2 regions of the Romboutsia sp. D33t1_170424_H2 genome follow, and region 2 is predicted to be linked to the other one. Evidence: a T-box and tRNA genes for the amino acid it is inferred to sense, from the RefSeq annotation. Region 2 holds a T-box; the other holds one or more tRNA genes.
What was found. The T-box of region 2 lies ahead of asnS (asparagine--tRNA ligase). A T-box ahead of a tRNA ligase gene usually reads a tRNA of that ligase, here a tRNA-Asn.
Positions count from the first base shown of each region.

Region 1: it encodes a tRNA-Asn, which carries the amino acid that the T-box ahead of asnS (asparagine--tRNA ligase) is inferred to sense. The anticodon was not compared.

Region 1 is NZ_JADOZQ010000017.1:499-12,662, forward strand. It holds partial or broken gene hcp (hydroxylamine reductase) at 1-285, shown strand, start outside; gene I4U66_RS13180 (NAD(P)/FAD-dependent oxidoreductase) at 547-1,224, shown strand; gene I4U66_RS13185 (DUF1858 domain-containing protein) at 1,224-1,409, shown strand; tRNA gene I4U66_RS13190 (tRNA-Cys) at 1,590-1,663, shown strand; tRNA gene I4U66_RS13195 (tRNA-Asn) at 1,675-1,750, shown strand; tRNA gene I4U66_RS13200 (tRNA-Thr) at 1,755-1,829, shown strand; gene I4U66_RS13205 (MATE family efflux transporter) at 2,003-3,403, shown strand; gene sfsA (DNA/RNA nuclease SfsA) at 3,503-4,198, shown strand; gene I4U66_RS13215 (30S ribosomal protein S1) at 4,321-5,586, shown strand; gene I4U66_RS13220 (phosphatase) at 5,816-6,526, shown strand; gene I4U66_RS13225 (hypothetical protein) at 6,675-7,994, shown strand; gene I4U66_RS13230 (conjugated bile salt MFS transporter) at 8,071-9,384, opposite strand; gene I4U66_RS13235 (helix-turn-helix domain-containing protein) at 9,708-11,210, shown strand; gene I4U66_RS13240 (alanine:cation symporter family protein) at 11,629-12,164, shown strand, end outside.
Region 2 is NZ_JADOZQ010000001.1:307,544-319,707, forward strand. It holds gene cspBA (bifunctional germination protease/germinant receptor pseudoprotease CspBA) at 1-1,113, shown strand, start outside; gene cspC (bile acid germinant receptor pseudoprotease CspC) at 1,138-2,823, shown strand; gene I4U66_RS01590 (CDIF630_02480 family spore surface protein) at 2,878-3,072, shown strand; gene I4U66_RS01595 (S8 family peptidase) at 3,187-4,854, shown strand; gene cspC (bile acid germinant receptor pseudoprotease CspC) at 4,876-6,558, shown strand; gene I4U66_RS01605 (hypothetical protein) at 6,595-6,987, opposite strand; T-box leader at 7,126-7,358, shown strand; gene asnS (asparagine--tRNA ligase) at 7,452-8,852, shown strand; gene I4U66_RS01615 (ferredoxin) at 9,011-9,199, shown strand; gene I4U66_RS01620 (hypothetical protein) at 9,424-9,606, shown strand; gene I4U66_RS01625 (rhodanese-like domain-containing protein) at 9,672-9,965, shown strand; gene I4U66_RS01630 (hypothetical protein) at 10,053-11,393, shown strand; gene I4U66_RS01635 (double zinc ribbon domain-containing protein) at 11,413-11,868, shown strand; gene I4U66_RS01640 (nitroreductase family protein) at 11,959-12,164, shown strand, end outside.

The sequences.
Region 1 (12,164 bases), on a different contig from region 2:
TGTAACGACTCTTACTCATTAGCACTTATCGCATTAAAACTTAAAGAAGTATTTGAATTAGAAGATATAAATGATTTACCAATATCATTTAATATAGCTTGGTATGAACAAAAAGCTGTAATAGTATTATTATCATTATTATATCTTGGAGTTAAAAATATACATTTAGGACCAACATTACCAGCATTCTTATCACCAAATGTTGCTAAGGTTTTAGTTGAAAACTTTGGAATAGGTGGGATAACAAATGTTGAAGATGATTTAAATATGTTCTTAGGAAACTAATTTTAATAAAGAAGATACCATATAAAATGGTGTCTTTTTTATATAAAATATTTTATGCTAAGCTAAAACTATTTATAACTCATACAGACGATACAATACACTTTAAAATATTAATGAAAAAAATTTCATATTTACAGTAATAATTTGAGTTTTATGTAACATATGTTACACAAGTTTTACGAAAAATAGGATATAATAAGGTTAAATAAAATTTAAATAGATGTAACTTAACTTTATAAGAAAGGTAAAGTGTAGATATAGATGAGTAATCATGGGAATTTACAAAAAATAAGGGATGGTAAAAGAACATATGGAATAACTCCTCATATACCAGGAGGGTTTGTATTACCAGATACTCTTATAAAAATAGCTAATGTAGCTAAAAAATATAATGGAGTATTAAAAATAACATCAGGTCAAAGAATATTAATAACTAATTTAAAAGAAGAAGATCTAGATGATATATGGAAAGAACTTGATATGAAACCAGCAGTTACAAATCAATATTCTGTAAAAAATGTAGAGATGTGTCCAGCAAATTTTTGTAAAAGGTCAAAGTATCCAACGATAGGTATAGCTATGAGAATAAGTAAAAACTTTCATGGAATGCCACTTCCAAACAGAACAAAAATAGGAGTTGCGGGATGTAGAAATGCATGTACAAGTGTATATTCTAAAGACATTGGAGTTTTAGTAGATATTGATGGAACTTTCTTTGTATGTGCAGGAGGAAGTGCAGGTTTTTATCCAAGAATAGCTGATATAATAACTAAAAAATTATCAGAGAAAGAAGCATATACCTTAGTTGAAACTTTACTTAACTACTATAATGAGCATGGTCAAATGGGCGAAAAGTTAGGTGAATTCATAGATAGAATAGGTATAGAAAGTTTTAGAAAAGATGTATTAGAAATAGCAAATTTAAAGGAGGAATTATAATGATAACTAAAGATTCTATAATAGGAGATATAATAAAAGAAAAACCAGAGGCAGTAAAAATACTTATGGACTATGGTATGGGATGCTTAGGTTGCCCTTCAGCTGCAATGGAGAGATTAGAACAAGCTTGTGAAATACATGGAATAGATTTAGATGAGGTTTTAGCTAAGATAAATAGCCTTTAATATTAAAATAATAAATATATCAGTAAGAAATGTACATATATTTCTTACTGATATATGAAATTACCACACATATTATAAAGCTCTAAAATAGTCGAAAAAAGTATAAAAATTTAATTAAAAAAATAATGAAAACAGTTGCAAAAAAATGTTTAAAATAATATAATAGTATTGTGTTGATAAGGCGACATAGCCAAGTGGTAAGGCAGTGGACTGCAACTCCTTGATCCCCAGTTCGAATCTGGGTGTCGCCTCCAATTTAATATATGGGAATATGGCTCAGTTGGTAGAGCAATTGACTGTTAATCAATGGGTCACAGGTTCGAGTCCTGTTATTCCCGCCAATATGCTGGTGTGGCTCAACGGTAGAGCAGCTGACTTGTAATCAGCAGGTTGTAGGTTCGATTCCTATCACCAGCTCCAATTTGAATAACTCTAATCATATGATTAGAGTTATTTTTTTATAAAATAAAAAATATTTTAAAATTAAATAATTATGTATTATAATTAAAAGTATTAGTAAAATAGTATATATTTAAATTTGAAATAGTTGACAATGTAAACTTAAAATATAATAAATCTAGGAGGGAATTTGGATGAGTAATAATGTCACGGACTTGGGAAAGGGAAGCATTCCTAAATTAATATTTAAGCTAGCAACACCTGCAATAATAGCTCAACTAGTAAATGTACTATACAATATAGTTGATAGAATATTTATAGGGAGAATGCAAGGTGGAGATATAGCAATGGCTGGTGTTGGAGTTGCATTCCCAATAACATTAATAGTAGCAGCTTTTGCGGCTTTAGTAGGGATGGGGGGAGCTCCATTAGCTGCAATAAAAATGGGTGAAAAGGATAATGATGGCGCAGAAAAAATAATGAGCAATAGTTTTTCTACACTTGTACTGTTAGCAATATTACTAACTCTAGTATTTTTAGTATTTAAAGAACCATTACTTTGGGCGTTTGGAGCAAGTGAAGCTACTATAGGTTATGCAATGGATTATTTAAGTATATATCTAATAGGAACTATATTTGTTCTTGTTGCACTTGGTATGAATCCATTTATAAATACACAAGGTTTCGCAAAAATAGGTATGATGACAGTATCTATAGGTGCGGCTATGAATATAATACTTGATCCAATATTAATATTTGGATTAGATATGGGCGTTAGAGGTGCTGCTACAGCTACAATTATATCTCAAGCAATATCAGCAATGTGGGTACTAAGATTTTTACTAAGCGGTAAGACAACATTAAAAATAAGAAAAAAATACTTAAAAATAGATTTTAGAATAATGGGAAGAGTAATGGGGCTTGGAGTTGCACCATTTATAATGCAAGCTACGGAGAGTTTAGTTTTAATAACATTAAATACAAAGCTTCAAATGTATGGTGGAGATTTAGCTGTAGGTGCAATGACTATAATGAGTAGTATAATGCAGATAATAATGCTTCCGACAATGGGAGTTACTCAAGGTTCTCAACCTATAATGAGTTACAACTATGGAGCAAAACAAATTGGTAGAGTTAAAAAGGCTTTTAAATTAACAATATTAATTACTTTAGGATATACGGCAACAATGTGTACAGCGCTTATGATAATGCCGGAGATGTTTGTTAGGATATTTAATAGTGATCCAAAATTAGTTGAAATAACAGTTTGGAGTATAAGGATTTATTTTGTTGGAATAACTATATTTGGAATACAAGTAGCATGTCAAAATACACTACTTGCGCTAGGGCAAGCTAAAATTTCTCTGTTTTTAGCATTACTTAGAAAAGTAATTTTATTAATACCATTAATATATATACTACCAACATTTATGGAAAATAAGTTATTTGCAGTGCTTTTAGCACAACCTATAGCAGATATAACGGCAGTTATAACAACAGCAATATGCTTTATGGTGTTTTATAAGAGAAATTTAAGCAATATAGAAAGTAAAAGTATAAACACTAATGATAAAGAAAGCTTAAATACAAATTAATAGAGTTAAAAAATCTCTTATGGATATATATATTTATAAGAGATTTTTTATTGTAAATAATTATTGTAATAAAATTGAATTTTCATTAAGGAGAGATATATGAAGTATAATAAAATCGTAAAGGGAAAATTTATAGAAAGGCCAAATAGATTTATAGCTTATTGTGATATAGATGGAAAAGTAGAAAAAGTACATGTTAAAAATACAGGGAGATGTAAAGAGTTATTAATAGAAGGTTGTACTGTATATTTAGAAGAAAGTGATAATCCAAATAGAAAGACAAAATATTCACTAGTTTCAGTTGAAAAAGGAAAACGTCTAATAAATATGGATTCTCAGATACCAAATAAAGTAGTATATGAAGCATTAGAGAAGGGTTTAATACAACTTCCTGGCCTTAATGAAGAAATAACCTATATTAAGCCTGAACAGAAATACCATGATTCAAGATTTGATATATATTTAGAAACTAAAAATAAAAAGGTGTTTATAGAGATAAAGGGAGTAACACTAGAAGAGAATAGTGTGGTGATGTTTCCCGACGCAAAAACTGAAAGAGGAGTAAAACATATAAATGAATTAATAAAAGCAAAAGATGATGGATATGAGTGCTATATATTTTTTTTAGTTCAGATGGATAATGTAAAATATTTTACTCCTAATAAAAAAATGCACTTTGAATTATGGGAAGCATTAAAAAGAGCAAGAGAAAAAGGTGTAAATATAGTATCCTATGATTGTAATGTAGATAAAGAAAGTATAGTCATAAAAGAAGCTGTAGAAGTTATTTTATAAAATAACATATTTTTAAAATTTAGCATATAACTTTAAAATGTTGTAAGAAAAATATAAGTATTTGAAATATTAATGGTATAATATTTGTATATGATATTTATTATGAAAGGAAGTTTATAACTATGACGAATAATTTATCAATGCAAGAACTTTTAGAACAACAAGAAAAAGAACTAAACAACATAAAAGTTGGGGAAACTATAAACGGTAAAATATCTAAGGTAAGTAATGACGGTGTTAGCTTAGAACTTAACTTTGGATTTGATGGGATAATACCTACAAACGAATTAAATCTTCCTAAAGGAAAATATACTAGTGATGTATATAATGTAGGAGATGAAATAAGTGCTGTTATAACAAAGGTTAACCATAAAGATGGAACGATACAATTATCAAAATTAAGATTAGATAAAGAAGCAGATATAAAAGAATTAGAAAAAATACATAATGAACATAGAATAATAACTGTTAATGTAAATAAAAACATAGAAAGAGGAGTATTTGCTACTTACAAAACGCAAACGTTATTTATACCAATATCTCAATTAGATACTAAGTTTGTAAATGATACAAAAGAGTATGTTGGACGTAATTTAGAAGTATATATAAAAGAGCTAGATTTAAAGAAAAATAGATTAGTAGCTAGTCATAGAGAAGTATTACAAGAAAGAATTGATAAAGAAAGAGAAGAAAGAAGAGCAAGAATAAAGGCGGAAAAAGAAGCTGAAAGAGCTAGAATTAAAGCTGAAAGAGAAGCTCATATAGCAAAAGTTAAAGCGGATAAAGAAGCTTTATTTGAATCTTTAGAAGTTGGACAAAAAAGAGACGGTAAAGTTGTTAAAATGATGCCTTATGGAGCTTTCGTTGATATCGGTGGAATAGAAGGTTTACTTCACCAAAACAATTTATCTTGGGAAAGAGTAGAGTCTGTAGAAGATGTAATTCAAGAAGGACAAGAAGTACAAGTTTATGTATTAGATATAGATAAAGAAAACAAAAAGTTTGCATTAGCGTTAAAAGATATAAACAATGATCCATGGGAATTAATAAAGCAAGAAGTGCAATTAGATGATATAATAACTGGAACTGTAGTTAGAACTATAGAAAAAGGTGCTATTGTTAAGATAAGAGAAGGTGTAGAGGCATTCTTACCAATATCTGAATTAAGTGAAGAAAGAGTTATGAAAGTTAATAATGTAGTAAATGTTGGCGATGAAGTTAGCGCTATGGTTATAGAATTTAAGCCAAAGAATAGAAAAATGATATTATCTATAAAAGAAGCTAATAAAGAACCAGAAGAAGATTACTCAGAATTTTTAGAAGTTGAAGAATCATTAGGTTCATTAGGCGAATTATTTAAAGATAAATTTAAAAATTTACAAAAATAACATTATATGAAGAGCCATGTTGTGAAACAATATGGCTTTAACTGTATATTATTAGGGGGATATAATATTTACACCGAGTAGTTCTAAGTTTGAAACGATGTTATTTATAGTATTTGATTTTTTGGGAATAATGAGTTTAGTAGTATTAGGATTAATTTTATTAATATTATTATGGTCTTTATTTAAGAAAATAACACAGTAAAAATTATAATTTATAGGGAGAATTTAAATGAAAGCATTAATAGATTTACATACACATACAATAGTAAGTGGACATGCATATAGTACAGTACAAGAAAATATACAATCGGCTATTGATAATGGATTAAAGTATTTAGGGTTATCAGAACATGCACCAAATATGCCAGGTGGACCACACCCATATTACTTCCATAATATTCATTGTATACCAAGAGAAGTTAATGGACTTAAGGTACTTAGAGGAATAGAAGCAAATATTGTAGATTTTGAAGGAAATACAGATGTAGATGATGACATGCTTACACATATAGATTATGTTATAGCTAGCTTACACACACCATGTATAGATGCTGGAAGTGTAGAAGAAAATACACAAGCTGTACTTAATGTAATGGATAAATCAAAAGTTAAGATAATAGGACATTTAGATGATAGTAGATATCCAGTTAATTATGAAAAAGTAGTAAGAAAGGCAAAGGAGAGAAACATAGCATTAGAAATAAATAATTCATCTCTAAAGCCGACGACTTTTAGACAAGGGGCTTGGGATAATGTAACTACACTACTTGAATGTTGTAAAAAATACAATGCAAAAGTAATACTTGGAAGTGATGCACATATATCTTATGATGTAGGTAAATTCCCATATTCTGAAAAGGTAATAAATGATGTGAAGTTTCCTAAAGAGTTAGTTATAAATTATAGTGAAGAAAGTATAATAGAGTTTTTAAATTTATAAATATATGATAGATTAAAGTTAAGTAAATTTAGGAAATAAAGAGTATAAAAGAAGGACAAACTATATTTAAAATATAGTATAATATAAGAGTAACACTTATTGATAAGTGTTACTTTTATTATGCTTTAATTTAAAGGAGAGAGTTGACATGGAGTATATTGCGAGGGTAGTGTCTAATGTTGTTTGGCCTATGTTTATACCTTTTTTGCTTTTACTTGGGACATATATATGTTTGCAAGTTTTTTTTAACATAAGGCAACGCATTACGACAAAGGGGAAAATAAATTACAAGTACATAATTCCACAGAGTACCGTAGCCTTGGGGACTATGATGGGAACAGGAACAGTCGTTGGTTTTTTAACTGGACTTAGTAAGCTTTCTATAAGTGGGCAAATATATGTTGAATCAATTGCTATATGGGCATTACTTGGATCGATAATATTAATACCTATATCATATTGTGAAACTTTAATATCTAAAGTTGTGAGAATGCAACCCAAAGAATATATAAAAGCATTTATATCAACTAAAGCATCAAAATTGTATGTTGCATCTTTAGTTTTATTATATATATTTGCTATAGGGGGAATACAGTTAAGTGGGATAGATGCAGTAGCAACTACTAGTATAAATAAAATAGTAAGTTTAGAATTTAATGAACTACAAAGATATATGTATATCGTTATTCCAGTAATAATTATATTAATAACCATTATACTTAAAAACAGACAGAGTATATTTTTAAGAATTTTAGTGACTATGGTAATATTATCATTTTCAACTTATTTATTATCATTTTTCATATTTCTTTATAAAACACAAGAGTATATACCTATATTTGTAGAGCGTATTATTATAGGATTTAAAAATCCTGTATCCGTGTTGTTTGGAATACCACTAGGTCTTATATTTGGACTTCAGAGAGTTATACAAATAGCAGAACCAGGTCTTGGAACACTTGCATTAGCATCTATGAAATCAAATGCTAAACCAAGGGAAGCTGCTTTAATATCTTCTATACTAACAACAGTACTTATTGTTATATCGGTATTAGTTACTTCATATATAGCATCTTATGGACTTAGTGAAGGAATAATAAATTTTTCAGTTAATGGATACGAGAAGCTAGTGTCATACTTTGATACTATAATTAGTGTAACGGGTAAATTTGGGATATTAATACTATTTACATTTATAGCTTTATCTGCATTAACCACCTTATTAGGAGGGTATCTTGTACTTATAAATGTAGCCAATTTTAATGTTAAAAATAATTATCTTGTTTATGTAGGTTTATTGATATTAGGAGGTGCATTATCTGTATTTAATGTAGAATTAGTATTTTTACTATTAGAGATATTATTATTTATATCAACATCTATTAATATTATGGCACTTGCTATGTTCACAGAGTTTGAATGGAAAAAATATAAAATAAGAAATTTAGAAATTAGGAAAGCTGCATAAAAATATGCATTAAATCATAATTAAATATAAAATAAAAATTAAAAAGGAGTGTATTTTATACACTCCTTAATTATTATTAAGCAACTCCTTGAGAAGAAGCATCTTTTTGTAATTTAGCTATTCTTTCTTTGTTTAACTTAGACATACCTATAGAAGCAGTTATTAAAGATACATAACATACAACTATAAATGTTAAAACGAATATCCAAGCTACGCTGTATCCCATTTTATCAACTAATAATCCAAATATTGATGAACCAGCAGCAAATCCTACTGCGAAGAATATTTGAACTACACCAAGTATAGCACCAAATTCTTTTTTACCGAAGAATGATCCTGCAAGTAAAGAAGGTCCCATCATGTAAGCAAATACTGATAATCCTTTTAAAGCCGCAAATATTGGAGCTAACATAGGTATTAAACCTGCATTCATTAGAGCTAAACAAGAAGTAGCAGCTAATGCAAAGGCAACCATAAGCCCTTTAGTTATACCTAATTTATCAAATATTACTCCACCAAATAAGTTTCCTCCAAGAGAGAATATAGCGAATGTAGAACCTACCATACCAACTATCATAGGATCAACTTTTAAGAAGTTCTTTAAGTAAGCAGGATATTGTACAGCAAGTACAGAAACATACATACCTAAGAAGAATAATCCTAAAGCAAATAACCAGAAGAATTTAACATTTTTAACTTCTTTTAAAGAGTATCCCCAATCAACTGAAACAGTACTTTGCTCTTTTTCTTCTTTTCCATTGTCTTTTTTCTTACCTCTAACTATTTCGCTATCATTCTTTGGCATTCTTAAGAATAATAAAGTTATAGGTATACCTACGATTAATGATAAAGCACCAAACATAAAGTATGATTTAGATATACCGAAGTTAGTTAATGAATAAGCAGTCATACTTTGAAGGAATATATTACCTATAGATCCTCCGGCGAAAGCAAGTCCCATTGCCTTACCTTTTGATAGTTCATCGAACCATCCATTTATTAATAAAGGAACCCCGATTGAAGATATAGCAGCTGTACCAACTTGAACTATACCAGCAACAAGGTAAAATTGCCATAATTCTTTACACATAGAGAATGCTAAGAATCCTCCACCTGAAAGTATAGAACCCATTAAGTACATTGTTTTAACACTAACTTTATTAAACATTGCTCCTATAAATGGAGATGCTATAGCAGATACAACTGTACCTAATGTAAATATTAATGAGAATCCAGCTTGTGTAAATCCATATCCTGAATCAGGAGATAGGATGTAAGCCATAAATTGTGGTTGGATGTTTGCAGCAACTCCAAATGGTATAGCTTGTATAAGCATACATGCAACTACTATTAACCAACCAGTTGCGAATTTTTTACTTTTAGTGTTCATTGTATGATTTCTCCTTTGTTGTTGTTTTTTGTAAATAGACACATTAAAATGGATATAAATGTAAAATTTAAGGTTAAAATGAAATATATCCTAGAAAAAGGATATCATAAGTGATATATTAAAAACAAAGGAAGGTTGATGAACAAAATTGAAACTTGATTCAAGAATATTCAACAACTTCAATTAAAAATCAACTTTGATTAATTTATACTTAGTATGTTATTGTCAGATATACTATAAAATGGAGTCATAGTAATAAATAAAATATATAATAATATTAAGAAATCATAAAAGAATGAGCGAAAAAAAGGATGGTGAATAGGTTGAAAAATATTGCATTTGGTCAACTACTAGAAAAGTTACTTTATTTATCAAATCAAAAAAAGAGTACATTAGCAAAAGAGTTAGGATACGATATATCTTATATAAGTAAATGGATTAATGGGAGAAACCTACCAACTCAAAAAAGTATATCTAGTATATGTAAAATTACATCAGAGTTTATAGTTAAATCTTTAAATTCTACATCAAAGCAAGAACTTAAACACTACTTTGAAATAGAGGTAGAAGTAAAAGACGATACTGTATTAGCTCAATATATAGAAAGAAGTTTAAAAGAATCATATATGGTTACGGCACAAAAAAGTTCTTCTAATATATATAAGAATACACATTCTGAAGATAATTATAATAGTATGATGCATATAAACCCAAGGCTTAGAAAACAGTATTTAGCAAAGGATGCAATACTTCATATAAGTAAATCGAGTAAGCTAGATCTAATATTATCTGCAAACCTATATAGACTTAATGGAAATGATAAAGTTTCTATATCAGAAATGAAAACAGCGTTATATAGCATACAAAAAGACAAAGAAGTAAAAGCAAGAGTATTAACTGGGTTTGAAGGGAATCAAAATGATAAGGTACTAAATACACTACTTATAATTGACATGATAACAACATATCCTAATTTAGATTTTGAAGTATATAACTGTAATGTAGATAATAGTAACATTTTAGCTGTTATAAAGGATAGAATTTTCCATAGTGCCATATTTGCAAGTAATGGACAATGCTTATTTACAAATATGTCTAAAGAAAAGGCTATCATAGATGAAGTTTATTATAGTTTAGAAGAAATATTAAAAAATCAAGGTAAATTGCTTGTAGAGAAAGAAACTCCACTAGATTTATTAAAGAATAAAACTTATATACAATATATAATGGGGCAAGACTTAAAGTGGGTATTAGGAGTTATGAATGAATTCTTTATGCCATCTGATTTATTTATAGAAATTGCAGAAGATGTATTTGGAAATGACAAAGAGTTATTGCAAGAGTTGCGTCAAATAAATGCATTTTTACAAAATGTAACATATCAATCTAACATAAAGGTATTAATTTATGAAGCAAAACTAATGAAGTATATATCGACAGGAGAAATAACATTCTTTAATAAACCAGTAAAATTGACTTTAGAACAAATGGAGAGACATATAAAAAATATAGAAAAAATAATAAAAGAACATGAAAATATAGAAATTAAACTTATTGAAAATAGCTCCATAGAAGAATTTGATTCAGGTTTAAGTCCATCTATGTATTTATCTAAGAATCTAAAGTTAATAAAAACACATCCTATGGATGGGGTAAATGATTATGCAATTATTAAAGATAATGAATTCAAAAAAATATGCGATGAAGTATTTGATATTGTATGGAGTGAAAAAGAAAATATGCTAGTAAGTGAAAAAGAAGAAATTTTAGAAAAAATATCAAAAGCATTAGTTTACACTAGAATAATAAATGGTGAAATTAATTAATAATTTACTAGAAATTATATTGACGAATTTCAAAAATATTTGAATTTGTTGAAAAAAGAAAATAAAGGTCAAAATAATTTATTGACTTAAATAATAAAAAATTGATATTGTAGTAACTGTAAATAGGCACTAACAAAATCATTAATGATCCAATAATTTTATATAGTTAATCTTAAAAGTTTTATAATTTTTATTTAAATCTTAAAACTGCTATAGATATACCGTTATTATTTAATTAATAAAATACGTAAGAATAGTCAGTTTTTTGATGGAAAAATACAATGGATAAGATTAACTTTTATAAATTGTTGTATTTCTTAATGAATGTGAAGCCTATTTTTTTTGTATATTTTAAAGGGGGAGATATACAAAAAACAAATAAAAATCAAAATAAATATTTACAAGGAGAACATAAAAGATGCTACATCAGTTAGAAGTTGCAATAACAAAAGTATCTGAAGCTATATGGCCAGTATTCTTACCATTTATATTAGTTGTTGGCGCTACAATGGCTATAAGAACAATCTTCATGATACAAAAACAAGCTACAAAGCCTGCTAAATTACAAATGAAAAATGTAATCGGGCCAGCTTCTATATCTTTAGGGGCAATGATAGGTACAGGAGCAATAATAGGTGTTCTTGGTGCATTATCAAAATTATCAGCAAGTGGGCAAGCAAATATAGAAGCTATGGCTATATGGGCGTTAATAGGTTCATTAATAATGCTTCCTGTTTCATATTCTGAAACATTAAACTCAAAAATAATGGGGAAAACTCCAAAGGAGTATATATCTACTCTAATAAGCCCTAAATTAGGAATAACATATGCTGTATGTTTCGTTGCATTAGCAGTATTCGGATTTGGTGGATTCCAATTTAGTGGTATAGATTCAGTTTTTGCTACAGTATTAAATGATAAGTTTGGAATCGAATTATCATTAGTTCAAAGATA
Region 2 (12,164 bases):
GGTATATGTGCAGGACTTGGAAATATAGATAAACGATATGAAGGTGTAGCTCCAGATGCAGAGTTGATAATCGTAAAACTAAAAAAAATTGATGGAAATTATAATAATGCACTTGTAGAAGCTGCGATGGATTATGCCTATAAAAAAGCAGCAGAAGCGAAAATGCCTTTGGTAATAAATATATCTTTAGGAAGTAATGACGTAGTAGGAGCTACACAGAGGATATTATCAGATACACCATTATTTAGTAGAGGAGTATGCCTTGTATCTGCAGTTGGAAATGAAGGCAATACTAGAACTCATGCTACAGGAGTGATTAATTTTAATGGAGATGAGCAAGATATAGAATTGGAACTTGCTGAAGATGAAGAATTTCTTGATATTAATTTATGGATAAATAAACCAGATAAGGCTAGTGTAGCAGTAATATCACCAAGTGGAGAAGTAAGTAAGTTCATTGAAGTTGAAAATTTTAATGAGGTAACGGGAATATTTGATTTTGAAGGTACATGGTATGCAATAACTTATATATATCCAACATCGTTTTCAGGTCAGCAAAAAACTATAATAAGACTAAAGAATGTAACAAAAGGTGTATGGAAGATTAGATTAAGAGGAGAATACATAAGTAATGGAATCTATAATATATATCTACCAAATAGAGTGCTTATAAAACCAGGGACTCAGTTTAGAGATTCAAGTCCAAATAATACTATAAATTATCCTTCTACATATAGTGATGTTATATCAGTAGGAGCATATAACATAATAAATAATAGTTTATGGCCACCTACTTCAAGAGGACCAACTATAAATGGTTTGTTAAGGCCAGACATAATAGCTCCAGGGGTAAACATAATATCAACATACCCAGATAATAAGTATGCCACTATAACTGGAACTGCAGCATCAGCTGCGTATGTATCTGGAGCTGTTAGTTTTTACTTACAATACACATTAGTTGAAGGCTATTATAAACAAAAATCATTCACAACAATGATAAGAACTTTTCTTCAGGCAGGTGCAAAAAGAAATAAGGAAATAATTTATCCAAATGAAAGTTATGGATATGGAGAGCTAGATATAATTGGAATGTTTAATCAATTAAAATAAAGTTAGATAGGGAGTAAAATCACTGTGGAAAAATCTTATATTATAGTGTATCAAGGTAGTTTAGATGAAGTAATAAATGATTTATTAAAAAATCAAATAGAAAAATATATAATATTAAATGATACTATATTAGTAATATATGTTCCTATAGATTTTGATGAATTAAAATTAACTAAAATAGATACTATTGCATGGTGGCAAAATTCAGCTCCAATGAGTTCATTAATAGATATAACAAATAATATGAGTGAAGGAGAAAGTACTACTAGCGCTGCTGGAACTGATTATATTTATAAAAATCCGTATATAAATATTACAGGAAAAGGTATATTAATAGCTATAATAGACTCTGGAATAGATTACTTACACCCAGATTTTATAAATTTAGATGGTACAACAAGGATAGTATCGATATGGGACCAAGAAAGTATGAAAAAAAATCCTCCAAAAGGATTATTATATGGAAGTGAATTTACAAGAGATGAAATAAATCAAGCTATAAAAGAAAATGATGATACATTAACTAAAGACAATATAGGCACAGGAACAATGGCAGCTGGAATTGCATCAGGCAATGGAAGGTTAAATAGAGAATATAAAGGTGTGGCGGTAGATAGTGAACTAATAATAGTAAAACTTAGAGAATACAAAGATAGATACAAAAAAGGTACAACAAATTATGAAAAAACAGATTTTTTAGCTGCAATAAAGTATGTTTTAGATATAGCTAAAAAAGAGAAAAAAGAATTAATAATAAATCTTACAGTAGGTCTTATGTCAAAATCAATAGTAAATCTTACTATGTTAGAAACATTTTCGGATATAGGTAAACCAGGAATTATAGTAGTAAGTGGTGCAGGAAATGAAGGAAATACAGATATACATTATCAAGGAATAATTACATCTTTAGAAGAAAAAAATGATATAACAATTCAAGTAGGAGAACAGTTAAATTTAGACATAACAATAGTGGCAGTTGGTCCAGATAAGATTGGGGCATCAATAATATCTCCAGGCGGAGAAGTAAGCTATCAAATAATGTATTCTCCAGATTTTTACGTATATAGAGGAAAGTTTAACTTAGAAGACACAGCCTATGAAATGAAATTTACTTATCCATGGCTAGAATCAGGACATCAAGAATTAATAATAAGACTACTAGACGTTAAGCCTGGTATATGGAATGTAAGACTTGCACCTGAATTTATAATTAGAGGTGAGTATGATTTATATTTGCCAAATAAAAATTTAATGTCTGAAAATACTAGATTTCTAGATCCAGATTCAGTAGCAACTCTAACTATGTATGCAACACCAGAAAGTGTAATAACAATAGGTGGATACAATGGAAGGACTGATAGCCTATGGATAGGTTCATCAAAAGGACCTATAAAAAATGGTGGGATAAAACCAGATATAGTAGCACCATGTGTTGATATAATTTCCACATACAAAGACAAATCATATAATACAGCAACAGGTACTGGAGTAAGTTCATCAGTAGTAAGTGGAGTATTAGCATTAATGATGGAGTTTATAAAAGAACAAACTAATGAGTATGAAGAAGCATTATATACTCAACAGTTAAAAACATATTTAATGCTTGGTGCGACTAAGAATGAGATATATACATTTCCAAATGTATCTCAAGGATATGGAGTTTTAAATCTCAAAGATACCATTATTTCTATTTCAAATAACTTTGAATAAAGCGTATTTTATAAGAAATAATGCAAAAACTAAAAATGAAAAGAGGTGATAGTTTTGCAAAATGAAAAAAGTAAAGCATTAAGTGGAGAAAATAATAAAAGATTAAAATCAAATAGGCCAACAAATCAAGAAAGCACAGCTGCTTGGGCAAATACACAGGAACTACAAGAAGTAACTAATGTATCAATACCATCTTTAAATAATGTAGAAAATGCTAAAGAGTGGGTTGATAATGGAAGTAGATTATAATAAAAAAAGTATGCTTTAAGAATTTAAAGCATACTTTTTTATAGAGAAGATTAAAATTTTTATCTAAAAATTTTTAACAAAAATAATGGTATATACGGGGGTGATATAAATACTATGAAAAAAGACTTTAGAGTAAATTATACCTTAGTGGGTAATGTTGTTTATGGAGAAGGTTTTGAAGAAGATTTAAAAAAACTAGGAGATAAATTTAAGTTTGAAAAGATTTCAGATACCTTTGGTATATTATTTATGGAGAATTATGAAGTTAGCAATTTTGAATATCTTTTCAACTTGAAATCAATATATAGATTAGAACCTAGTGTTAGATTATCATCGTTAGTGAATATAAATAGAGGTACTTTTAATGGTGTTGTGGCTAACGAAGATATAGGGGCAAATTTTATTAAAGAAAATCCTAATTTATCAATAAGCGGCAAAGGAGTTATAATTGGTATTGCAGATTCTGGGATTGATTATTTACATCCCGATTTTATATATCCAGATAAAACATCTAAAATTTTATATTTATGGGATCAAACAAAAGAAGGAAAACCACCAAATGGATTTTATATAGGTACAGAGTATAATAGAGAGGATATAAATAAAGCAATTTTAGAAAATGATGGTTCTTTATCTGTAGATGAAGAAGGTACAGGAACTATGATAAGTGGAATATGCGCAGGATTAGGAAACTTAAATCCAGAGTATAAAGGAGTAGCAGAAGAATCAGATCTAATAATAGTAAAATTAAAGAAAATAGAAAATGATTATAATAATGGTTATTTAATAGCGGCTATGGAATATATGAATCAAAAGGCAAGACAAGAAAGAAAACCTCTTGTTAACAATATTTCCCTGGGAAATAATAGTTTGGTAGGAATTAGCTCTAGGCTTTCTTATGATAAATTGTTTTTTGAGCATGGATTATGCCAAGTAATAGGAGCAGGAAATGAAGGTAATACACAGACGCATGCATCAGGAAAATTAGGATTTAATGGAGATATACAAGATGTGGAGATAGATATAGGTGAGGATGAAGAAATCTTAAATATAGAGCTATGGGTAAATAGACCAGATAAAATTGATTTATATATAATATCTCCAAGTGGAGAGGAAAGTCAGCTTGCATTTGTTTCTGATTTTAATATTATAAGTGGACTATTCAATTTTGAAAATACTAGATATACAATATCTTTTTCGTATCCATTTTCTTACTCAGGCCAACAAAGAACAGTAATAACTTTAGCCAATGCTAAAAAGGGAATCTGGAAAATTAGATTAATAGGAGCATATATAACAAATGGAATATATAATATGTATCTAGAAAATAGAAAATTCATCAAACCAGGAACTAAATTTTCAAAGAGTGACCCGGAAAATACTATAAATTATCCATCAACATTAAATGATGTAATAAGTGTAGGAGCATACGATACTATAAATAATAGTTTATGGGCATCATCTTCAAGAGGACCTACTATAGAATCAGTATTAAAACCAGATATAGTAGCCCCGGGTGTAAATATAATAGGTCCATATATAAATAAAACATATGCAACAGGTACTGGAACAGGTATAGCATCAGCCTATACATCAGGAGCAGTTGCATTATTTCTTCAATATATACAAGTAAATGGGAATTATGAAAATAAAGCATTTGTACAAAAGATAAGAACATATCTAAGTGCAGGAGCCAGAAGAAATCAAGATGTTGGATATCCTAATTATAGCTATGGATATGGAGAGTTAGATATAAGAGGATTGTTTGAACAATTAAGGTAATTTTAGGGAGAATATATCTATATGGAAAAATCATATGTGGTTGTTTATGAGAATTTAGAACGTTTAGAGGCTGATTTAAATTTATATAACATAGATGAATATATTATACTAAATAGTCAAATAGCAGCAATTTATGTTAATGAAAGTTTTGAAGAAGAAACATTAAAAATTATAAAAAGCATATCAGATTGGATACCATCAGTACCTATGAGTTCATTAATTAATATAACTGATAATTTAGAAAGTGGAACAAGCGTAAAAATAGCATCAGGTATTGACTATGTTGATAAAAATCCATATATAAGTTCATCAGGAAAAGGATGTATAATTACAATTATAGATTCTGGAATAAATTATCTACATCCTGATTTTTTAAACCCAGACGGTACCACAAAAATAGTATCTATATGGGATCAAGAAAGTCAGTTTGGAACTCCACCAACAGGGCTAAAATTTGGAAGTGAGTTTAAGAAAGATATTATAAATGAATATATAAGAAATAATGACCCAAGTCTAAGTGAAGACACTATTGGAACTGGGACAGTAGCTTCGGGAATAGCATGTGGTAGAGGAAACTTAAACAGAGAATACAAAGGGGTAGCAGTAGATAGTGAATTATTAGTAATAAAGTTAAGAGAATACAAAGATACTTATAAAGAAGGAAAAATTAATTATGGTTTATCAGACTTTTTAGCAGGCATAAAATATGCTATAGATATAGCTCAAAAAGAAGAAAAAAATATGATAATTAATTTAACTTTAGGTGAACGATCAAGGTCTGTAGTAGTAACTACATTATTAGATACTTTTAACTATTTAACAGTAAGTGGTGTAATAGTAGTTAGTGGTGCTGGAAATGAAGGAAATACGGATATACATTACCAAGGACAGGTAAGTAGTTTAAATGATATTCAAGACATACCAATTCAAATTGGAGAGCAAAAAAATTTAGATATAACATTAAGTGTTGCAGGTCCAGATAAAATAGCAGCAGCAATAATATCACCATCAGGAGAAATAAGCTATAGAGTTGTATATGCACCAGATGATTATATATATAGAGGCAAGTTTAATATAGAAAATACATTTTATGAAATGAGATATTTATATCCTTGGATAAAATCAGCGACTCAAGAATTAACAATAAAATTGAATAATGTTAAGCCAGGTGTATGGACTTTAAGGTTATTTCCAGAATTTATTATAGATGGATTGTACGATGCTTATTTACCAAATAAAAACTTAATCTCTAATGAAACTAGATTTATAGATCCAAATTCATTTGTAACTATAACTTTGTTTGGTGCAGTTTCAAATGCAATAACTATAGGAGCATATGATGATAAGATTGATAGTGTATGGATAGGATCATCAAAAGGCCCAGTAAGAGGTAGACCTATAAAGCCAGATTTATTAGCACCAGGGGTTGATATAATATCTCCATCTAAAAACGGGAATTATACAACATCAACGGGGACAGGAGTAAGTAGTTCTATGATAAGTGGGGTTGTAGCTATACTTATGGAATATGTATCAAGTCAGAGTACGTTTAAACGAAATTTATTATTTACAGAAGTTTTAAAAACTTACTTAATGCTTGGAGCAAGAAAGAAAGATTTATATATATATCCAAATGTAACAAGAGGTTATGGAGTACTTGATTTGCAAAATACATTTATACAATTAGCTAAAATATTAAGATGAGTAGACCTATTTTAATAGGTCTACATAAAATATAAATTATTCACTAGGAACGAGTATATAATCACCATAAGATATTTGATAATCTTTGGAAATGGTATCAGGATTTTCATTAAGAGCTACTAATCTAAAATATTCAATATTCTCAATATCAGAATTATAAATTTTTATTATATCGTCTAAAGTCTCGCCGGATAAAACTAAGTGTTTAACTAATATTCTATCTTTCATGACATTATCGTATGCTTTTTTATAGCTTAATTTAGATAGCTTTGAAAAAAATGAAACATTTTCTACAAAATAATCTTTAGCTCTATCTAGAGAAGTTATATAATTATAAACAGATGAGCGTATGATATTAGAAGAATATTCTTTATCAACTGATGGTGATATAAATGTTATTATAAATAAAAATATAAATAGATATTTCAAGCAATGCACCTCCTAGCTAATATTATTGATAAATAAATATAGTATTAAACATTTGTGATAATTATTTAGAAAATAAATTATTGACTAAAAAAATATAAGTTGGTATAATCTTTTTAAATAGTTGAAATAATATAACAATAATAGACTGTGAAGAGAAGAGTAAATATAAAAGGTAGTCATAGCGAGTTGAGGATGGTGAAAGCTCAATACGAAGTTTATATTGAAGAACATCTCGGAGTTTCTAACCGAAATCTTGAAAGAGAGTAGACTTAGACGGGAAGTCCCGTTACAGACTATAAGCAATGCTTACTAAGAGGCCAGTTTTGGCAATTAGGGTGGTACCGCGAGAGCAACAGCCTTTCGTCCCTTTTTATAGGGATGAAGGGCTTTTTTAATACAAAATAATAAATATTTTAGTAATAAATAAAATAAGAAGTACAAAAATAAAATATGGAGGAAACAAAATGCAAAAAGAATTTATAGAAATTAAAGACTTGTACAGAAAAAAAGAAGAGTATGTAGGTAAAACTGTAAATGTAGCTGGATGGATAAGATTATCTAGAGCATCTAAAAACTTTGGGTTTATAGAGTTAAATGATGGAAGTTTCTTTAAGAACATGCAAATAGTAATAGCAGAAGATAAATTAGAGAATTTCAAAGAAATATCTAAATTACCAATAAGTTCATCAATACTTGTAGAAGGAGAATTAGTATCAACAGAAGGTGCTAAGCAACCAGTTGAAATACATGCTACTAAAGTAGTAGTAGAAGGAGAATCAGATTCTTCATATCCATTACAAAAGAAAAGACATACATTAGAGTATCTAAGAACAATAGCTCACTTAAGACCAAGAAGTAACACTTTCTCTGCTGTATTTAGAGTAAGAAGTTTAGCAGCATACGCTATACATAAGTTCTTCCAAGATAGAAACTTCGTGTATGCACATTCTCCAATCATAACAGGAAGTGACTGTGAGGGTGCAGGAGAAATGTTTAGAATAACTACTATGGATTTAAACAACATACCTAAGAATGAAGAAGGAAATATAGACTATTCTAAAGACTTCTTTGGGAAAGAAGCTAACTTAACAGTTAGTGGTCAATTAAATGCAGAAATAATGGCACTTGCATTTAGAAATGTTTATACATTTGGACCAACTTTTAGAGCTGAAAACTCATTTACTCAAAGACATGCATCAGAATTCTGGATGATAGAACCTGAAATATGTTTTGCAGACTTAGAAGACAATATGGAACTTGCTGAAGACATGATAAAATACGTAATAAACTACGTAATGGAAAATGCTCCAGAAGAAATGGAATTCTTCAATAACTTTATAGACAAAGGATTATTAGATAGATTAAACAACGTAGTAAACTCTGAATTTAAGAGACTTACTTATACAGATGCTGTTAAAATATTACAAGAAAGCGGACATGAATTTGAATACCCAGTTAATTGGGGAGATGATCTTCAAACAGAACATGAAAGATATTTAACAGAACAAATATTTAAAGCTCCAGTATTTGTTACTGATTATCCAAAGGACATAAAAGCATTCTATATGAGAATGAATGAAGATGGAAAGACTGTTAGAGCAATGGACTTATTAGTTCCAGGAGTAGGAGAAATAGTTGGAGGTTCTCAAAGAGAAGAAAGAGAAGAAAAACTATTAGAAAGAATAGAAGAAATGGGATTAAACAAGGAAGATTACTGGTGGTACTTAGAACTTAGAAAGTTCGGAACAGCTACTCACTCAGGATTTGGACTAGGATTTGAAAGAATAATAATGTACATGACAGGAATGTCTAATATAAGAGACGTAATACCATTCCCAAGAACTCCTAAAAATGCTGAATTCTAATATTTATATATTAAAGCACTAGACTTATGTTTAGTGCTTTTTATATTATAATAATATTTAAAAAATAAATAAAAAATTAGTTATATAAAAAAATCTGTTTAGACCATCACAATATGGATATATACATAATGTAAACAAATTAAATAGGAGGCTTTAAAATGAAAGCATTTGTAGATAAAGACGTATGTATAGGATGTGGAGCATGTGTAGGAATATGCCCAGAAGTATTTGATATGGATAATGATGGATTAGCAGTAGCTATAGAAGGAGAAATAAGTGAGGATTTACAAGAAAGTGCACAAGAAGCATGTGAAGGATGTCCAGTAAGTGCAATAACAATTGAATAGTAAAATTAAAAGCTTAGGGAATATCCTAAGCTTTTAATTTTACTATTCGGCTTTAAATCGAATTATCTACACGTTACTAAATATAAGCGAACTTTATATACAGAAAAATTTAACAAATTATCTAAATAATATATGAGTAGTATAAGTCCTAATTTAATAAAATATAGAAAAATAGATTATATTTTATGTTATAATTATTAATCATAATAAAAATTGGAGGCAAAATGATAAAGATACTTGACAATATAATGTTGATAATAGATATTTTATTAATTATATATTTTTATAACTATGCAGTTGATACAACAGATATAGTTCAAAGGCTTATAAGTTGTGCAGCTATAACTATGGAAATATCATTTATAATAAGACATATTAAGCTTATGAAATCTAGAAAAGTTAATTAATACAATGTTTTTAACAAAATATTCAGGGTATTAAATAGATAGATTAAAGATTTAAGGAGGATAATATGGCTTATATAAATATAGATAATAAAAAATTAAAAGAATTAATGAAAAAAGAGGATACTATATTAATTGATATAAGGACAAGGGAAGAATATGAAGAGAATAATATAGAAAACTCTATAAATATACCATTAAATAATTTATTATTTGAGATAGATGAATTAGAAGAATACAAAGAAAAAAATGTTATTGTTTACTGTAGAAGTGGACATAGAAGTATAACAGCATGTAATCTACTTCATATGGAAGGATTCAACAAATTATATAATTTAGAAAAGGGAATAATTGGATTGTAAACTCTAGCTTTTAGCTAGAGTTTTATAGTATACTTGATAATATGAGTATAGCAATAAATAAGTTAAATGCTTGTATTGGAGGTAAGAATGAATACAGAAGAAAAATATAGTAATTATTCAAAAGAGGATGGGAAAATCTTAAATAAAATTTCAAATTATTATAGACTAGAAATAAATAATGAAATGAATTGTTCTAAGTGCCATACTGAAAGTAAATATGGAAGTAATTATTGTAAACAATGCGGCAATGAGCTTTTTAAAGTAGTAGATAAAAACTTATTTAATATAGGAGAAAAAAGTAAATTTAATATTAATAATATAAAAAGCTATGCTAGTAGGACTAATATATTTATAACCTCTGTATCATCTATATTGATTTTATTTATTTTATCTGTAATTTTTAATGGTATGATGGATATAAGTTTAGGAAAATTAGGGATTAGTATAAGTCCACTTCATACAATGCTAGGTATGAATTTAGGTAGTATTAATATAACATCATCATCTTTAATAGGTGTAGGTGAAGTAAGCGTACATTTAGGAGTAATATCTTTATTAATAGCACCTATAATATCCTTAGTTATAAGTAATATATTATTTATGAAAAATAAAAGTAACACACCTAATGAACTTATTATAAATTCTATAGGGGTTGGAATAGTTTACGCTTTATTTATGGCAGTTATAAGTATGATATCAAAAATTGAATTAAACTCATATGATATGATGAACATAGCTACTTTACTTAAAGTAAAGTTTGCTACAACAAGTATATTTATAAATAGTTTTTTAATAGGATTTTTATCTACATTTACTATAGGATATAAAAAAAGAATAGGCAAAGAAAACATATATATAAATATATTTAAAAAAGTTATAAATATATTTATAATAGGTTACATATTAGTATTTATAATTGTTGGTATACTTACTATATCCGATAGTACATATTTATACGAGTTTGGTATATCTGAATATATGAAATATATAAACACAGGAATAATTGTAAGTCAATTATCTGTTTATATGTGGGGATTTGCAAATTTAATTCCTATGGTTATAGGTGATTATACAATATCTATATTTAATATATTTAATTCTGATTTATTTTTTGATACTAAGATTATATTTATAATAGTATTTATATTAGTAAGTCTTATAATATTAATAGCTGGATGTAATTTAAAGAAAAATTTTAAAAATAATGATAAAAATGTATTGCTTATATTTAGTACAATGTATTCTTTTATTATGGTATTAATATCTATGTTAAGTAAAATTGATGTTGGTGTGGGAATGTTAACTACAAATGCAAATAATCATAATGTTATTACATTTGGATTACCTATTATAATTACAATTATAAGTTCATTTATATACAGCTATATATTAGCCTTTATAGGATATAAACTTTATAATTTTGAATAAGTATAATTGGAGGATAAATATGGAAAATTTACAAGAGAAAATAGAAGGTGAAGTATCAAAGATTAAAGATAAAGTAGATTTAATAAAAGAAAAAAATAGTATAAATAAGATTATAAATGAAAATCAAGAATTAAAAGCAAGGTTATTTTTAGATATGGGAATATTACTTTATGATAAGATAAGAAAAAATGAAATCGTAGATACTGACTTTGATGAAATAAGTAATGATATAGTAAAAATAGATAAAATAATATATGAAAATATGAAAATAATAGAAGAACTGAATAAATCTATGAAAGAGAGTATATGCGAGTGTGGGAACACAATAAGTAAAGGTGCTAAGTTCTGTGCAGAATGTGGCAAAAAGGTAGAACTTGAGCTAGAAGAAAAAGAATATATAACTTGTGAAATATGTAATATGAATATAGATATAGATTCCATATATTGCACATGTTGTGGAAATAAAATAAATTAAAAAATAAGCATCACGTAAATTTTACGTGGTGCTTATTTTTTATTAATATAAATTGCATATAGATATATAATTATATAGGGAGGGGATATTATGAATGAAGTAATAAATACTATAAATAAAAGAGTGTCATTAAGAAGATACAAGGATAAAATGATAGAGAAAGAACATTTAGATTTAATAATAAATAGTGCAATAAAAGCGCCAACAGCAGGAAATATGATGATGTATTCTATTATAAAGATAACAAATAAAAATACTAAAGAATTATTAAGTAAAACTTGTGATAATCAACCATT